DNA from 3 places in the Bacillus sp. PK6-025 genome. Region 3 is predicted to be linked to each of the others. Evidence: riboswitches for the same ligand, from Rfam matches in the RefSeq annotation. Region 3 holds a riboswitch; each other region holds the start of a gene.

Region 1 (4,990 bases), 1.9 Mb from region 3:
AGTTCTTCCACCTGTCTGCTGATGCGCCCGAGGCGGAAATAGTCATGTCCATCCTGTGCGATGATCACATGATATTTGTAAAGCGGCGAGAAGGATGACGGCAAATAGACGAGAAGCTCCATTTCCTCGCCGAGCTCTTCCGAAAAAAGCTTCTTCTCCTGAATGACTCCTGTTTTCATAGCCAAGATGAATTCCTCCAGAAATAATGTTTGTGAACGTTTCCATTCATTTTAACACGAAATTCTCTTGTGAAAGAAGCGAAAAGGGCTGCCGAACTGTTCGGCAGCCGTGATTTTTTATGTCCGTTTTTTTTCGTACCAGGGCGTTGACGGTCTATCCGGAGGGTATCCGCAGCGTTCGCGGTACATTTTTCTTTCCTCTGTGAAATCCCACCAGCTTTTAGCGCTTTCGGGATCGTTGGCATAATGGACGATGCATCGCAGCGCATCTTCTGCACAAGGATCTTCCCAGTAGCCTTTCAGTTTTTCGAGGCGGATGATCAAATCCGCACCTGATTCATGCTTGATGTCGCCAAGGGAATAGTAGCCCAGGTCAACGGCGCACTGCGCCATTTTCGGCCCGATGGAAGGAGCGGTTTGAAACTGGGCGAGCGCCTTGATGTATGCGGCGCGCTCCAAAGACGAACCGAGCGTATGTGCAAGGACGGACAGATCCATATATGCCGTGTTTTTTATTTTTACCTTGGCTGTCCTTAAGTTTGACCGTTCTTTTTTTGTCAGAGGCAGCTTCATATGAACACCTTTTAAAGATACAGATCGAACATGTTGACGTCATAGCCGAGCTGTTTTAAATAATTAAACAGCTGGGCCCTGTGATGGAAGACGTGGGTGAGCGTTTCCGTCAGCCAGCGGCTTTGGGTCATCCCTTCATCAAGGTAAAACGGCTTTGTTTTTTTCGTCAAAAATTCCTCGTCGGAGAGGGAAGTCATATACGTTTGAAAAGCGGCGAATCCTTTCTGCATAGCTTCAGCCATTTGGTCAGCCGACTGCAATGCACTATACTTCTTTTCAATTCGGGAGATGGCGGCCTCTTCCTTTTCCTGCATGATAGCCATGTCGGCTTCTGGGATGGCCGTCAGATGGCTTGCCAGTTCTTTCAGGCTTCGCATGCGGTCGGCGGGCCGGTAAGACCAGTCAGATTCCTTCACTTTTTTCAGAAGATGACACGTGGAGCGGATGCCCGTCTCCATCTCGTGGAACAAATCGCTCCGCAGGGCTTGAACTTGCTTCATTTGCTTCATCCTTTCCATTTGGCTTTATTCTAAAAGTATCACCTAATCCTGACAGGCTTTGTCACGATTCTTAAAAAAAGTTAGTCGTACCTTGCTAAAATGTCAGCAGCTTTCCGTTTCAGCTGAAGCTTGATTTCTGCGGGTTCTTTGACAGTTGCCTCAGTGCCGAGGTTCCACAAAAGTTCCCCGAAATACTCAAGTTCTGGTCTGGGGAGGTTTGCATCGATCGCCCCCGTCCCGTCATCCCGCATGGTGAGGATCTTGAATAAGTCCACATCAGCCGCAGCCCGCCTGGCTCCTCTGCGTGTCAGTTCCGCTTGCAGCCGCACCGGTTCAGGGCACTCGCTCTCCGAATGTTTGATCCAGCTGAGAACCGATGGATAGGGAAGCTGGCGGGCCAGCGGGCTGGCCGCTTTTTCCGCCCGAAGGATGCGGTCGGCGCGGAACAGTCTGAACGCCTGCCTTTTAAAGCAATAGGCCGGACAGTACCAGAAGCCGTTCCAGCTGAACAAGCCGATGGGCTGGATGGATCTCTCCGCGCAATCGTCTGTTCCGTCATAAACGACCGTCAAAACGGATTGATTGATGGCTGCATCAAGAAGCGTTTCTAAATGTTCGGCGGCTTTTGGACGATGCGGATTCCAGAACACGATTCTGTCTTTCATCGCATCAATCCGCTCCTGTGTTTCCGCGGGAAGGTGGCGGTAGAACTTTTTTAAAACCATCCGCGTTTCCGCATCAAAGGGAAGCGATCCGAAAAACTGCAGAGATTGATACGCGAAAAACATAGCCGCCGCCTCTGATTGTGTAAAAAAGAGCGGCGGAAGCACAGGTTCATTCAGCAAATAATAGCCTCCGTTCGCGCCTGTTTCAGAATAGATCGGGACGCCGAGCGCGCTCAGCTCGTCCAGATCGCGGAGAATCGTGCGGTAGGAAACCCCGAATTCTGCTGCGAGCTCCCCGGCCGTAAATTTTCGTTTTGTATGAACGGTCATCATCAATTCGATTAATCGCTCTGTTTTTGGCATCTGATTCCTCCGGTTCCGTCGTTTGGTTTCATCATACCATGTTCAATATGAGGAAAGATTTAAAAATGACCCTTGAAAAATGTCTTGACTTAGGTTAAAGTAAAGAACAATCAGAAAATTGAAGAGATTCTTATCACGAGAGGTGGAGGGACTGGCCCTTTGAAACCTCAGCAACCGGTCTGCACTGACGATGTCAGTGTACCAAGGTGCTAAATCCAGCAAGCAGATGCTTGGAAGATAAGAAGAAGCGCATAATCCCCCTTCTTCTTATGAAGAAGGGGTTTTTTATTTTTAAAAGGATGGTGTCATATGACTGAACATGTACAAACAACGCTGGCGCAAATCGGCAACCGCAGTGATGAAATAACGGGAACTGTCAATCCTCCCGTTTATTTCTCTTCTGCGTACAGGCACAAAGGGATCGGGGAATCCACAGGGTTTGATTACATTCGCACAAAAAATCCGACAAGACAGCTTGTTGAAGATGCAATCGCGAAACTCGAAGGGGGAACGCGCGGCTTTGCGTTCAGTTCCGGTATGGCTGCCATTCAGACGATCATGGCTCTGTTTCAAAGCGGGGATGAGCTCATCGTTTCGTCCGATTTATATGGGGGAACGTACCGCCTTTTTGAAAACGAATGGAAGAAATACGGACTTCGCTTTTTCTACGACGATTTTTCAGACGAAGACTGTATCAAGTCGAAAATCACGAACAATACAAAGGCACTGTTTGTAGAAACGCCGACAAATCCGCTCATGCAGGAAGCTGATATTCAAAAAATCGCGCAAATCGCCAAAGAGCACGACTTGCTGCTCATTGTCGACAATACGTTCTATACACCGGTTCTGCAAAAGCCGATTGAGCTCGGCGCTGATCTTGTCATTCACAGCGCGACGAAGTATTTGGGCGGTCATAACGATCTTTTGGCGGGGCTTGTCGTTGCAAAAGGCGAAGAGCTGTCTGAGGAAATGTTCCAGCACCAAAACGCCATCGGCGCGGTTTTATCGCCGTTCGATTCATGGCTCTTAATGAGAGGGATGAAGACGCTCGCTCTCAGGATGAGACAGCATCAGGAAAACGCGCGGGAACTTGCGGCCTTTTTGGAAGAGCAGGAGGAAATTGCCGATGTTCTTTATCCGGGAAAAGGCGGCATGCTGTCATTCCGCGTTCAAAAGGAAGAATGGGTTAATCCGTTGCTGAAAAATCTCAAGACGATCTGTTTCGCCGAAAGCCTTGGCGGAGTCGAAAGCTTCATCACCTATCCGGCGACACAGACCCATATGGATATCCCGGAAGACATCCGAATTGCAAACGGCGTCTGCAACAGACTTCTGCGCTTTTCAGTCGGAATCGAACACGTCTCCGATTTAAAGCAGGATCTAAAAGCTGCGCTGGAAAAAGTAAAAGGGGAGGCGGTTCCGCATGAGTCATGAAAACTGGACGCTTGAAACAAGGCTTGTTCATAACCAAAATAAAACGGACGGAGCAACCGGAGCCGTCAGCGTGCCGATCCAGCACGCCTCAACCTTTCATCAAGGTTCTTTTGACAAATTCGGCGAATATGACTACAGCCGGTCAGGAACACCGACAAGAACGGCGCTTGAAGACACGATAGCCGAGCTTGAGGGAGGGACGAGGGGATTTGCTTTTTCATCCGGAATGGCCGCGATTTCCACCGCCTTTCTGCTTTTGTCAAAGGGCGATCACGTGCTTGTCACAAAAGATGTGTACGGCGGCACTTACCGGATGATTACGGAAGTGCTGAGCCGCTTCGGGATTGAACATACTTTCGTCGATATGACGGATTTAAATGAAATTGCTTTAAACATAAAGGAAAATACAAAAGTCATCTACCTTGAAACACCGTCAAATCCGACGCTCGGCATTACGGATATCAGAGGCGTCGTCAAGCTTGCCAAGGCGCACGGCTGTCTGACGTTTCTTGACAACACGTTTATGACCCCGGCGCTGCAGCGGCCGCTCGAGCTCGGCGTCGATGTTGTGCTACACAGCGCGACGAAGTTTTTAAGCGGACACAGCGACGTATTATCAGGACTTGCCGTTGTGAAAGACAAAAAACTCGGGGAAGAACTTTATAAGCTGCAAAATTCGTTCGGCGCTGTCCTCGGCGTCCAAGACTGCTGGCTTGTGCTGAGAGGGCTGAAAACACTGCAGGTCCGGCTTGAAAAAGCATCTCGAACAGCTCAGCAGCTCGCTGAATTTTTTGAAAAGCATCCGGCCGTCAAACAAGTGTATTATCCGGGGCTGTCTTCGCATCCGGGTGCGTCAGTTCACAGGCACCAGTCATATGGCGCCGGCGCCGTCCTTTCGTTCGAGCTGGAGAATGCAGAAGCCGTGAAAAAGATTGTGGAACGCATTTCTCTTCCGGTCTTTGCCGTCAGTCTCGGCGCTGTGGAGTCGATCCTTTCCTATCCGGCAAAAATGTCACACGCCGCTATGCCGAAAGAAGAGCGGGAAAAACGGGGGATTACCGACGGCCTTCTGCGGCTGAGCGTCGGTGTGGAACATGCCGATGATTTGCAGGCCGATTTTGCCCGTGCATTGGAAGCCGTATCCAGAGCGTTCGCCCGATCATAAAAGAAGCCGCAGACTCTTCAGGGAATCTGCGGCTTTTTTTGCGTTTAAACCAGGGTAGAAAACCATGTGCCCAAGAGGGTGCCGACATAATTGCCGATCAGATATCCGAAC
Region 2 (4,990 bases), 920 kb from region 3:
CGAACTGGCCTTTCATATTGAGAGCATCTGCGCTGCCATGGGCTACAAACTGCTGCTTTGCAACAGCTTGAACCGCAAAGACAAAGAAGAAAAATACTTGGAAATGCTGATGCGAAATCAAGTGGACGGCGTCATCGCCGTGACCTACAACAGGGGAATCTTAAACTATCATCGGCAAAACCTGCCGATTGTCGCCATCGATCATTACTTATCGGAAACGATTCCCGTCATCGGCTCCAATAACTATGACGGAGGAAGAAAAGCGACAGAACTGTTAATTGCAAAAGGCTGCCGGCACATCATCCATCTCAACGGACCAATTGAGCTGAAAACACCGGCAAATCTTAGACGAAAAGCATATGAAGATGTGATGCGACAACACGGAAGACAGCCGATTACATATGAGGTTCCCTTTCATCAAAATTACCGGGAAATCATCTCAAAACTGTTTGATGAACAGCCTGCGGCTGACGGCATTTTTGCCAGCGATGACCTCATGGCCGCTACAGTCATCACCGAAGCAAAAAAACGCGGAAAAGACATTCCCGGGCTATTAAAGGTGATCGGCTACGACGGAACGGAAGCCGTTCAGTCCATCCTCCCGGAATTGACAACCATCCAGCAGCCGATTGAACTCATTTCCAAGACGGCCATCGAGATTTTGTCCAAAGCCATCGAAGGCGAATTCGATGATTTACCGCTGGAAACCTATTTGCCCGTACAGCTTTTAGAAGGAGAGACGACTTAAATGAATCGCACAAAAAAAGGAGACATTGACGTCTCCTTTTTCCATACATATCCTGATCTATCCAATTGTTAAAAATATAAAATTTACATTACTAACCTAAAATTTAACTTATTTTTCTAGACAAACGCATCTCCACATGATAAATTTAAAGACAAGTTTTCAAAAAATTCTAATTTTGGTACGGGGGTGCCTTTCATTGAGCGTAAGCCACTTTTTTCCTGAAACTCTAGTTGCTATTGTAAAAGACATGTTAACCAAAACCGATGGTTCAACAACCAAAGCGATTGAAACGCTGATCGGTGGCAAAGCCGAAATCGAAGTTTTTCAGCAAAATAATATTGATTATGACAAGCTGTCACCTGAAGAAGCGAGGCTGTTTCAACGCGATGATGACATCTTGTTTAGAACTTCCTCTTTGAAAACGGGCGATGATTATTTATCTTATAATTATGTCTATGTTAAAACAAACTTACTGCCGCCCGCCATCAAACAAGATTTGCAGGCAGAAAGGCTTCCCATCGGGAAAATCATTGCAGAACTGGAGTCAAGGCGTGAAATTTTCAGTACGGGCGACTGCCTGGGAAAACATTTCACACAACTTGTACCTGTTTCAGCAGACCGGACATATGCTTTTAAAAAATATCAGATTATCAGCGGCCGGCAGTGCATGTTCTATGTCTGCGAGCTATTCGATTTAGAAAAAATCTGCGAACGGACTGCGGGCTGAATCATGCCCGTCAGCTGCCACTTCATGAAAAGGCTTCCATAACCTCCCCATTCCTTCTTCCCTCAAAACAAAAACCCCTGCGAAACAGGGGCTGTTATTTATTGATACACCGTTTTCGGCACGGCAACGACCGGATTTCCGGCAGCATAAGGAGCGACATCGTATTGCTGGAAGACGATCGCAATGCCGTCTTTTGTGTAATAAAAAGCCGTGTTTTTACCAAGGACGATGTCTTTCTTCTTCACATCCGGGAAGAAAATGTCGCTGTGTTTTTGAATATAGTCGTAAATGTATGTTTTTGTCTTATCCATTTTCGATTTTGTATTTAAGATATCTGATAAATACACCCGCTTTTTAGAGGCAAGGTCATAGTTGAAAGAGCGGACTGCCGTATTTCCGTGCGCTCCGCCGGAGTAGACGTAATTACTTGTCAGAATGCTCAGCTTTTGGCCGGTCCGGTATTTCACTTCAAAGGACGTTTGATAATCTGTTTGGTATCCGTGCTGTTGGCCGTCTTTCTTGTTTTTTACATAATCTTTGTAGGACTGCTCAATATAACGTTTAAAATCTTTGTTGATCCTATTTTGGAGAGATTTGCTGCTTACATTTGCAACCTGCGGGTATTTCAAAGCCTTAATGTTTTTGTAAGTATGGCTCGTGACCGTCGGCTTTTTTTCATTTGCCGCGTGTGCAGAAGGAAGTGCGGCCGCACCGTACAGCGCAAAAAACAATACCCCTGTTATCAGCATACCTAACGCTTTAAACACTGTTTTTTTGTTCATAAGAACCCTCCTTAATCTGTCATTGTTTATCATACCCATTTTGAAATCAGGTACACATGATAGACCGGTAAACTCGCGAGAAAGTTTCTATTTTCGGAGATAAAAATTGAAAAATATTCTAATTCACCCTGTTCGTTCAGCACCTTGTTGACCATTTGAAAGACTGTCTTGACAAAAAATTCATACGCTGATTCGATACGCCCTCCGGTTTAACCGCAGAAGAAGAAAATGAAAAACCAAATAGTTTTTTTTAACCCATTGACATTTTTATAAAAAGTATTAATATTAAAATTATTAAAAAATTGCATAAAAAGGTTTTCCTTATCAAGAGTGGTGGAGGGACTGGCCCTGTGAAACCCGGCAACCGCTGTCTATGACAGAATGGTGCTAAATCCTTAAGAGCATGTTCGTGCTCTTGAAGATAAGGAGGAGATTGAATATATCAAGCTCTTCCTTATCGGGAAGAGCTTTTTTATGTCTATAAAGAAAGAGGGATGAAGCATGACACAATCAACCGATGTACTGAAGCAAACGCCTGGGAAAAAAATCGGACCGTACAGAGCTGATCAGGTGGGGAGTCTTTTAAGGTCTGCGCCCGTAAAAAAAGCGCGTATTCAAAAAGCGAACGGTGAAATTAGCGCTGAACAACTGCGCGAAGTCGAAAACGAAGAGATCAAGCGCATTGTCGAAAAGCAAAAAGAAATTGGCCTTAAAGCCGTTACTGACGGGGAATTCCGCAGGTCATGGTGGCATTTCGATTTTCTTGAAGGGCTTGACGGCGTAGAAGGATATACAGCGGACAAGGGCATTCAATTTCATAATGTTGAAACGAAGCCGCGCGGAATCAAAGTAACAAGCAAAGTCGATTTTACAAACCATCCGATGCTGGAAGATTATAAATTTCTTCATGATATTGCGGGCACACATACGCCGAAAATGACGATTCCGAGCCCGAATATGCTGTTTTTCAGAGGAAAACTTGGAGAAAGCCCGTACGAGGATCTGGATGAGTTCCATCACGATGTCGCGCAGGCTTACAAAAAAGCGATCCGCGCATTTTACGATGCCGGCTGCCGCTATTTGCAACTGGATGACACGGCCTGGTCGGTATTTTTCTCAGACAAAGGACATGAGCAGATCAAAGCCTTCGGCCGCCAGCCTGATGAACTGCGCCAGTCCTTCGCCAACACGATTAATGAAGCAGTTGAAGGACGCCCGGACGATTTGACGGTCACCATGCACATCTGCCGCGGCAACTTCCAGTCAACATGGGTGGCGGAAGGCGGCTACGATGCGGCTGCAGAAACGATTTTCGACGGACTCAATTTAGACGGACTTTTCCTTGAATTTGATGACGAGCGCTCCGGCGGCTTCGAACCGCTTCGCTATGTCAAACGGAAAGACTTGCAGATCGTCCTCGGCCTGATCACATCAAAATTCGGAGAGCTTGAAAACCCGGATGATATTAAGCGGCGCATCGACGAAGCAGCTCGCTTCGTCGACCTGAACCAATTGTGCCTAAGCCCGCAGTGCGGCTTTGCCTCCACAGAAGAAGGCAATCTCCTGACAGAAGAGCAGCAATGGGAAAAACTGCGCCATGTCGTCGAGATCGCAGAAGACGTATGGAAATAACACCTCATATTTGAGACATGCCTCCTGACGGCATGTCTCAGAATGTTGACAAAATCCCAAAACAGCTTTTTGTTTTGGGATTTTGTCATCCTTTCAGCGTGATTGAAAACCCTTGCAGTCTAGGAAGGCCGAGCATCGGAGCGGAGCGAATGTTGGAATTCGTGAGCACCGACGCGCAGGCCTGACAACGAATGCGGGGGTTTCTCGACACGCTGGAGACATGCCTCCTGACGGCATGTCTCTTTTTTTTTGCCCCTCTATACAATTTAAAATTCCTTCTTGATTTGTTCATAGTTTGATCATATTTGGCTTCTATAATGCTCTTTAGTGAGGTGATCGAACAATGATTAAGAAAAGGAAAATCGATATATTCCTGGTCTTCATTCTTGTATTATCTGCAGCTTTAAACTTGTACGGCATCTGGAATAGTGACACAGACAACGCCTACTATACGGCGGCCGTTGAAAGTATGACCCAAAGTTTTCATAACTTTTTTTACGCATCATTTGATCCAGCAGGCTTTGTAACAGTTGATAAACCGCCGGTTGCACTCTGGATTCAGACACTTTTTGCACTTGTGTTCGGCGTGCACGGCTGGAGCGTCGTTCTTCCTGAAGCGATTGCCGAAGTGATTTCCGTAGCACTGTTGTACTTTATTGTAAAACCTACTTTTGGCAAAACGGCGGCCAGAATTTCAGCTCTTATTATGGCGTGTACGCCGATTGCCGTTGCGGTCAGCCATACAAACAACGTCGACAGCATTCTCACCCTTTGTTTGATGATTGCAACCTGGATGTTGTTTAAAGCAGTCCGGAAAGGAAAAATCGGCTGGCTGCTCGGCGCATTCTGTATGGTCGGCGTCGGCTTTAACGTCAAAATGCTGCAAGCATACATGGTATTACCGGCATTCCTGCTGTTTTACATGATTGCAGCAAAAACGACGATTCGCAAAAAAATTGTGTCTCTTATCACAGCCTTGATCGTTCTGGCAGGCGTTTCCGTTTCCTGGGCGGTAGTCGTCGATAGTCAGCCGGAGAGTTCGCGCCCTTATATTGGAAGCAGCCAGACCAACTCTGTCCTTGAGCTGGCGTTTGGCTACAA
Region 3 (4,990 bases):
ATGATATTCGATACTACCATACAGAAAATGTGTTCTGTCTGAGAAGAAAAAAAGCTTGTTTCTTCCATTATATGTGAAGATTTGGTTGATAATCTTGATTCCTTCGATTCATTTTCATATAATTACAATTACCTATTTTTTCTATACCACTTATGCATCTGATTGAGCGGAGAGCTGCTTTTCCTTCCTGTCGTATAAAAACGCCGTTCCTATTGCGAACAGCAGCAATACGAGCAGAACCGCAAGCAAAAGCTGCATATTGAAATAATCAACCAGCATTCCGCCAAAAAGCGGCCCGATCATTCTTCCGCCGGTCGCCATACTGTTGACAAACCCTTGATAAAACCCTTCTTTTCCCCTCGGAGCGAGGCGGTTGGCGATTGTCGGCACAGCCGGCCATACAAGCATTTCGCCAATGGTTAGCACAACCATCGCGGCAAGAAACGCCGGAAACCGTTCAGCGCCAAACAAAATTCCGTATGCCATCATAAAAATGACAAATCCGATCACGATTTGGTTTTTCAGCGATTCGGCAAACCGTTTCACAAAAAAACCAATCAGCGGCTGACCGAAAACAATGAGCGCCCCGTTCACTGTCCAAAGTACGCTGTACTGCCCAAGAGATATCCCCAGCTCCTGGGTGTGTGAAGCGATGGTCGAGGACCATTGCGAATAAGCGACCCAGCCGAGCAGGTAGCCCGTACATATAACCAAAAGCGCGGAGAATCTAGATTTCCCGCTGACTGAATCGGCATGATCCAAAACAGAAGACTGCATGGCTTTTTCAGACCGGATGCGTCTAAATCCGAAAATCGCAATCATGAAAAAGACGGCATACAGCATCGCATTCGCCAGAAAAACATACGTAAATGAAAAAGACGCGACAATTCCGCCGAGCGCTGAACCAACTGCCACCCCTGCATTTTGCGCCACGTATACAGCATTGAACGGCTTTCTGCCGCCTTCCGGCCAAACCGATCCGGCCATTGCATAGCATGCCGGAAACACGATCCCTGATCCAAAACCGGCCAATGTTAAGAAAAGAATGTATTGGAACCACTCGTGAAAAAAGACGAGGCCTGAAAGGCTCGCAAACGTGATCACAATTCCAAGTACGACCGTTTTAAATCCGCCGATTTTATCGAATAAATATCCTCCGAACAGGTTGCCCAGCACATTTGCCCCTGAGTTCAGCATCAGCACAAATCCGGCCGCTGTCAGCGACTTTCCCAAATGCTGATGGATATAGATGGTATTCAGCGGCCATAAAAAAGATGCCCCTGTGACATTGATAAACATTCCGATGACCAAAAGCCATAATGTGCGCGGCATAGCGTTTCCTTCTTTCTCTTTAGCATTCCCTCTAGATTCTATTCGTTTTGCCCATTTTTTTCAATTGACACGATTTCGATTTTCAACATAAAAAACCCCCTTTTTAAAGGGGGAATTTTTTTATGATTGCGTCATCCATTTTGGCTTTCCGAAACCGGCGAATTCCCGATCGATCGCATCTTCGAAAGCTTTGGATTTTACCGCTTCTTTGAGATCTTTGGCGAATGGCTTGTCTTTGTTTTTTTCATCCACTACCACTTGATTGCGGTAGCGGTCAGGCATGTTCTCAAGCGCCAGCGCGTCCTGCAACTTCATATTAGCGGAGAGAGCGAAATTACCCGGGACAGCCGCGATATCCAGGTCATCGACCGCTCTTGGAAGATTGGCAGATTCAAGCTGTTTAAATGTCAGCTTTTTCGGATTTTCCGCAATATCCTGCACAGAGGCTTTCAATGTGTCGACATCGCTTTTCAGCCGAATCAGCCCCTGATCCTGGAGCGTTAAAAATGCCCTGGCGGCATTGGCCGGATCGTTTGGAACAGCCACTTCCGCCCCGTTTTTGACATCGTTCAAGTCGTTATATTTGGCAGAATAGAGACCCATCGGAGCGGTCGGCACAGAAATGAGTGCAGCAAGATGTTTATTGTTTTCTTGATTGTATGATTTCATAAAAACCTCATGTTGAAACAAATTGGCGTCGAGTTCGCCTTCGCTTAACGCCGTGTTCGGCTGTACATAGTCGGTGAATTCGACCACTTCAACTTTGTAGCCTTTTTTCTCAAGTTCAGGCTGAATCGCTTTTTTGACCATATCGTAATACGGTCCTGCAGTAGCGCCTATTTTGATCGTTTTACCATCGCTTTCGGCATTGTTTCCGCATGCGGTCAGAAGCGCCATGCTCAAGGCCAGTCCCAGCACGGAAGTCCATTTTAATATCTTGTTCATGTATATCTCCTCCTCCAAAATAAAAAAAACTCTTTCAGCGCCTGAAAGAGTTGTTCAACTTATCTTTCAGAATGCGCCTGACATTCTGCTGGATTTAGCACCTTGCTCTGCTGCAGGTTGCTGAGATTTCGCCGGGCCAGTCCCTCCATCTCTCTTTATAAGCTGCATATTCGGTTTTTTAAATGATTTCTTTATTTTACGTTTGAATATTTAGATTTGCAAGAAGTTTTTTGGTATAAACATTTTTTTCTTTTTAAGCTAAAATATAGTTATCAAACACGAAAGGAGACGAATCATGGAATCTATCATGCTGATCGGGTTTTTATCCTTTATTTTTTCCATCTGCTATCTTGTATTTCATTTGATCAGAAGAATCTTTTCTCCAGGCAAAAGGTTTTCCAGAAAACTCTTTTATCCTTGTTTTGCAGGCGGACTTCTCCTCCTGATCATCTCTGCGCCTTATTACAGTGAGGAAACATATGCCATCGATGAGACAAAAACAGAGGACCTGACAACCGAGCTTCAGGAACTGAAAACTGAACACAGCGCTGTACAAAAGGAGCAAACCGCATTAAAGCAGCAGCTCAATCAAGCAAACGAAAAACTGAAGGCAGCCAAAACGGAGAATGACACATTAAAAAAAGAAAATGAAAAACTGACAAAAGAAAAAGACTCGCTTACGAAAAAAACAAAATCGCTGTCAGAAAAACTGGCTAAAACTGAAGAAAAAAGCGGCAGTACCGAAGCCACTGTAAAAGAAAAGAACGCCACCGCTCAGGCCGGAACGTCACACAGCGCGCCCTCCCCTAAGAAAAACAGCGGTGAAAGCAAACAGGAGTGCAAAATCAAAGGAAGCGTCAACCATATTTATCATACACCGGGAAGTACATATTATGACCGCACGAAAAACGTCGCCCGCTGGTTCTGCACAGAACAGGAGGCGCGTGATGCGGGGTACAGACCTCCGAAACGTTAAAAAAGCCGGCATACCGCCAGCTTTTTTCTTAAAGCTCTCTTCTTAATGCTGTCAGCACGTTCGTTCTTGTCGCTTTAATGGCCGGATTCAGGCCTGAAAGAATGGCGACGCCTGCACTGATCAAGGTGGCGATGAGTACAAGGCTGACCGGAATATGCGAGAAGGTGATGCTGAGCTCTGCCGCACTCGCTTCTCCTTCTGAAACCGATGATAAAATGACAGGAATAATCTTGTTCACTAAAAAGCTGACACCGTATGAAATGATAATACCTAAAACAGATCCTAAGATGCCGATATAGGCGCTTTCCAGCAGGAACATTCGGCGGATCACATTCGGGCTGGCCCCGATCGCTTTCATAATCCCGATTTCCTGCGTCCGTTCTGTAACCGCCATTGTCATCGTGTTGAAAATCCCGATGGCTGAAATCAAAACGGCAATGACTCCGACAAAGATCAGACCGATTTTAAAAGCCATGAAAAACAGATTGATGCTTTCGAGTTTTTTCGTTATTGAATCGACGTAGTAGCCTTCATCCTCCAAATCTGTTGTCAGCTGTCCGACATGTTCAAAATTATCCGCGTAAACCGAAAGCTTTTTTTCGATCGTGCCGTTGTCTTTGTCCGCCTTCAGAAATCCGGTGATGTCTTTTTGCATGTCGTTGCTGACATAGACCGTTGAATCGCTTGCCCATTCATAAGAAGGTTTTTTCGTCACTCCGACAACTTTCAGATCATATGTTTTCGCTTTCCCTTCTTCTCCTGTTTTTTCATCCATTTTTGAGATCTTTAATTCAATTGTTTTGCCGAGAATATCTTCTGCGTATCCTTTTGGTTCTTTTACTTCCTCAGCATTATTTTCCATCTGCTTTTCATAATCTTGGGCTTCTTTTTTCGTCCAGAGATTCTTCCCGAAATGGTAGCCGACGACGATTTCATTCGGTGTTTTCGCTACGCGGCCGCGATCGAGTTTAATATTGGCTTTTTGTTCAGCAGCCATGTCAGTAATCGTGATATTCGACATTTGATTGTTTGTCCTGTTGCCCAACTTTGCTTCAGCAGGTGCGAACACCTGCGTGCGCTCGATAATCGCGGACACATCTTTGCGATTTTCGAATTCTTTCAAGTCTTTCTTTTGAACTTTCCGATCGCTCTTTCCTTCTTTTCCGACAACCTGAATTTCAGTGACAATCTGTTCTTTCATCAGCTGTTCAGTCATCGATTTTTGCAGTCCGAATCCGACCGATGCGAGCACGATTAAAAACGCGCAGGCCACCGTTGTTGCGAGAATGGTCATGAATACACGCAGGCGGTTTTTCTTCATATTTCTTCTAATGAACTTCAACTGATCCTTAAACTTCAACAGTCTCTTCCCCTTTCTCTAACACGCCGTCAGATAACTGAAATTTCGTTTTGGCGATCGATGCCACCTCGTCATCGTGCGTGATGATGACGAATGTAATACCGCGCTCCCTGTTCAGCTGCCGAATGAATTCGAGGATTTCCTGTTCTGTTTCGGAGTCCAGGCTTCCGGTCGGCTCGTCGGCTAAAATGATTGACGGATTCAAAATCAAAGCGCGGGCGATGCTGACGCGCTGCTGCTGTCCGCCTGAAAGCTCATTCGGATAGTGTCCAGCGTGGTTTTCAAGGCCGACGCGGTGAAGCATCTCATTGACGCGCTGCTTCCGCTCAGACGGATGAACACCTTTTAAAGTCAGAGGCAGTTCGATGTTTTCGTAA

What was found. Region 3 has a riboswitch for S-adenosylmethionine ahead of M1D67_RS16570 (MetQ/NlpA family ABC transporter substrate-binding protein). Riboswitches for the same ligand answer to the same signal wherever they lie in the genome.
Region 1: it holds a riboswitch for S-adenosylmethionine, as region 3 does, so the genes downstream of both, M1D67_RS06710 (methionine biosynthesis PLP-dependent protein) here and M1D67_RS16570 (MetQ/NlpA family ABC transporter substrate-binding protein) in region 3, are expected to answer to the same signal.
Region 2: it holds a riboswitch for S-adenosylmethionine, as region 3 does, so the genes downstream of both, M1D67_RS21325 (5-methyltetrahydropteroyltriglutamate--homocysteine S-methyltransferase) here and M1D67_RS16570 (MetQ/NlpA family ABC transporter substrate-binding protein) in region 3, are expected to answer to the same signal.

The regions. Positions count from the first base shown of each region.
Region 1 covers NZ_CP096509.1:1,320,018-1,325,007, forward strand. Annotated here, with positions in the region: gene M1D67_RS06690 (esterase family protein) at 1-185, opposite strand, end outside; gene M1D67_RS06695 (helix-hairpin-helix domain-containing protein) at 297-752, opposite strand; gene M1D67_RS06700 (DinB family protein) at 764-1,252, opposite strand; gene M1D67_RS06705 (helix-turn-helix transcriptional regulator) at 1,333-2,280, opposite strand; SAM riboswitch class I at 2,408-2,524, shown strand; gene M1D67_RS06710 (methionine biosynthesis PLP-dependent protein) at 2,590-3,714, shown strand; gene metC (cystathionine beta-lyase) at 3,704-4,879, shown strand; gene M1D67_RS06720 (DUF819 family protein) at 4,924-4,990, opposite strand, start outside.
Region 2 covers NZ_CP096509.1:4,168,271-4,173,260, forward strand. Annotated here, with positions in the region: gene M1D67_RS21310 (LacI family DNA-binding transcriptional regulator) at 1-748, shown strand, start outside; gene M1D67_RS21315 (chorismate--pyruvate lyase family protein) at 945-1,475, shown strand; gene M1D67_RS21320 (DUF3298 and DUF4163 domain-containing protein) at 1,574-2,257, opposite strand; SAM riboswitch class I at 2,576-2,685, shown strand; gene M1D67_RS21325 (5-methyltetrahydropteroyltriglutamate--homocysteine S-methyltransferase) at 2,759-3,889, shown strand; gene M1D67_RS21330 (glycosyltransferase family 39 protein) at 4,233-4,990, shown strand, end outside.
Region 3 covers NZ_CP096509.1:3,245,064-3,250,053, forward strand. Annotated here, with positions in the region: gene M1D67_RS16565 (MDR family MFS transporter) at 151-1,332, opposite strand; gene M1D67_RS16570 (MetQ/NlpA family ABC transporter substrate-binding protein) at 1,453-2,277, opposite strand; SAM riboswitch class I at 2,334-2,441, opposite strand; gene M1D67_RS16575 (sunset domain-containing protein) at 2,573-3,253, shown strand; gene M1D67_RS16580 (ABC transporter permease) at 3,282-4,613, opposite strand; gene M1D67_RS16585 (ABC transporter ATP-binding protein) at 4,603-4,990, opposite strand, start outside.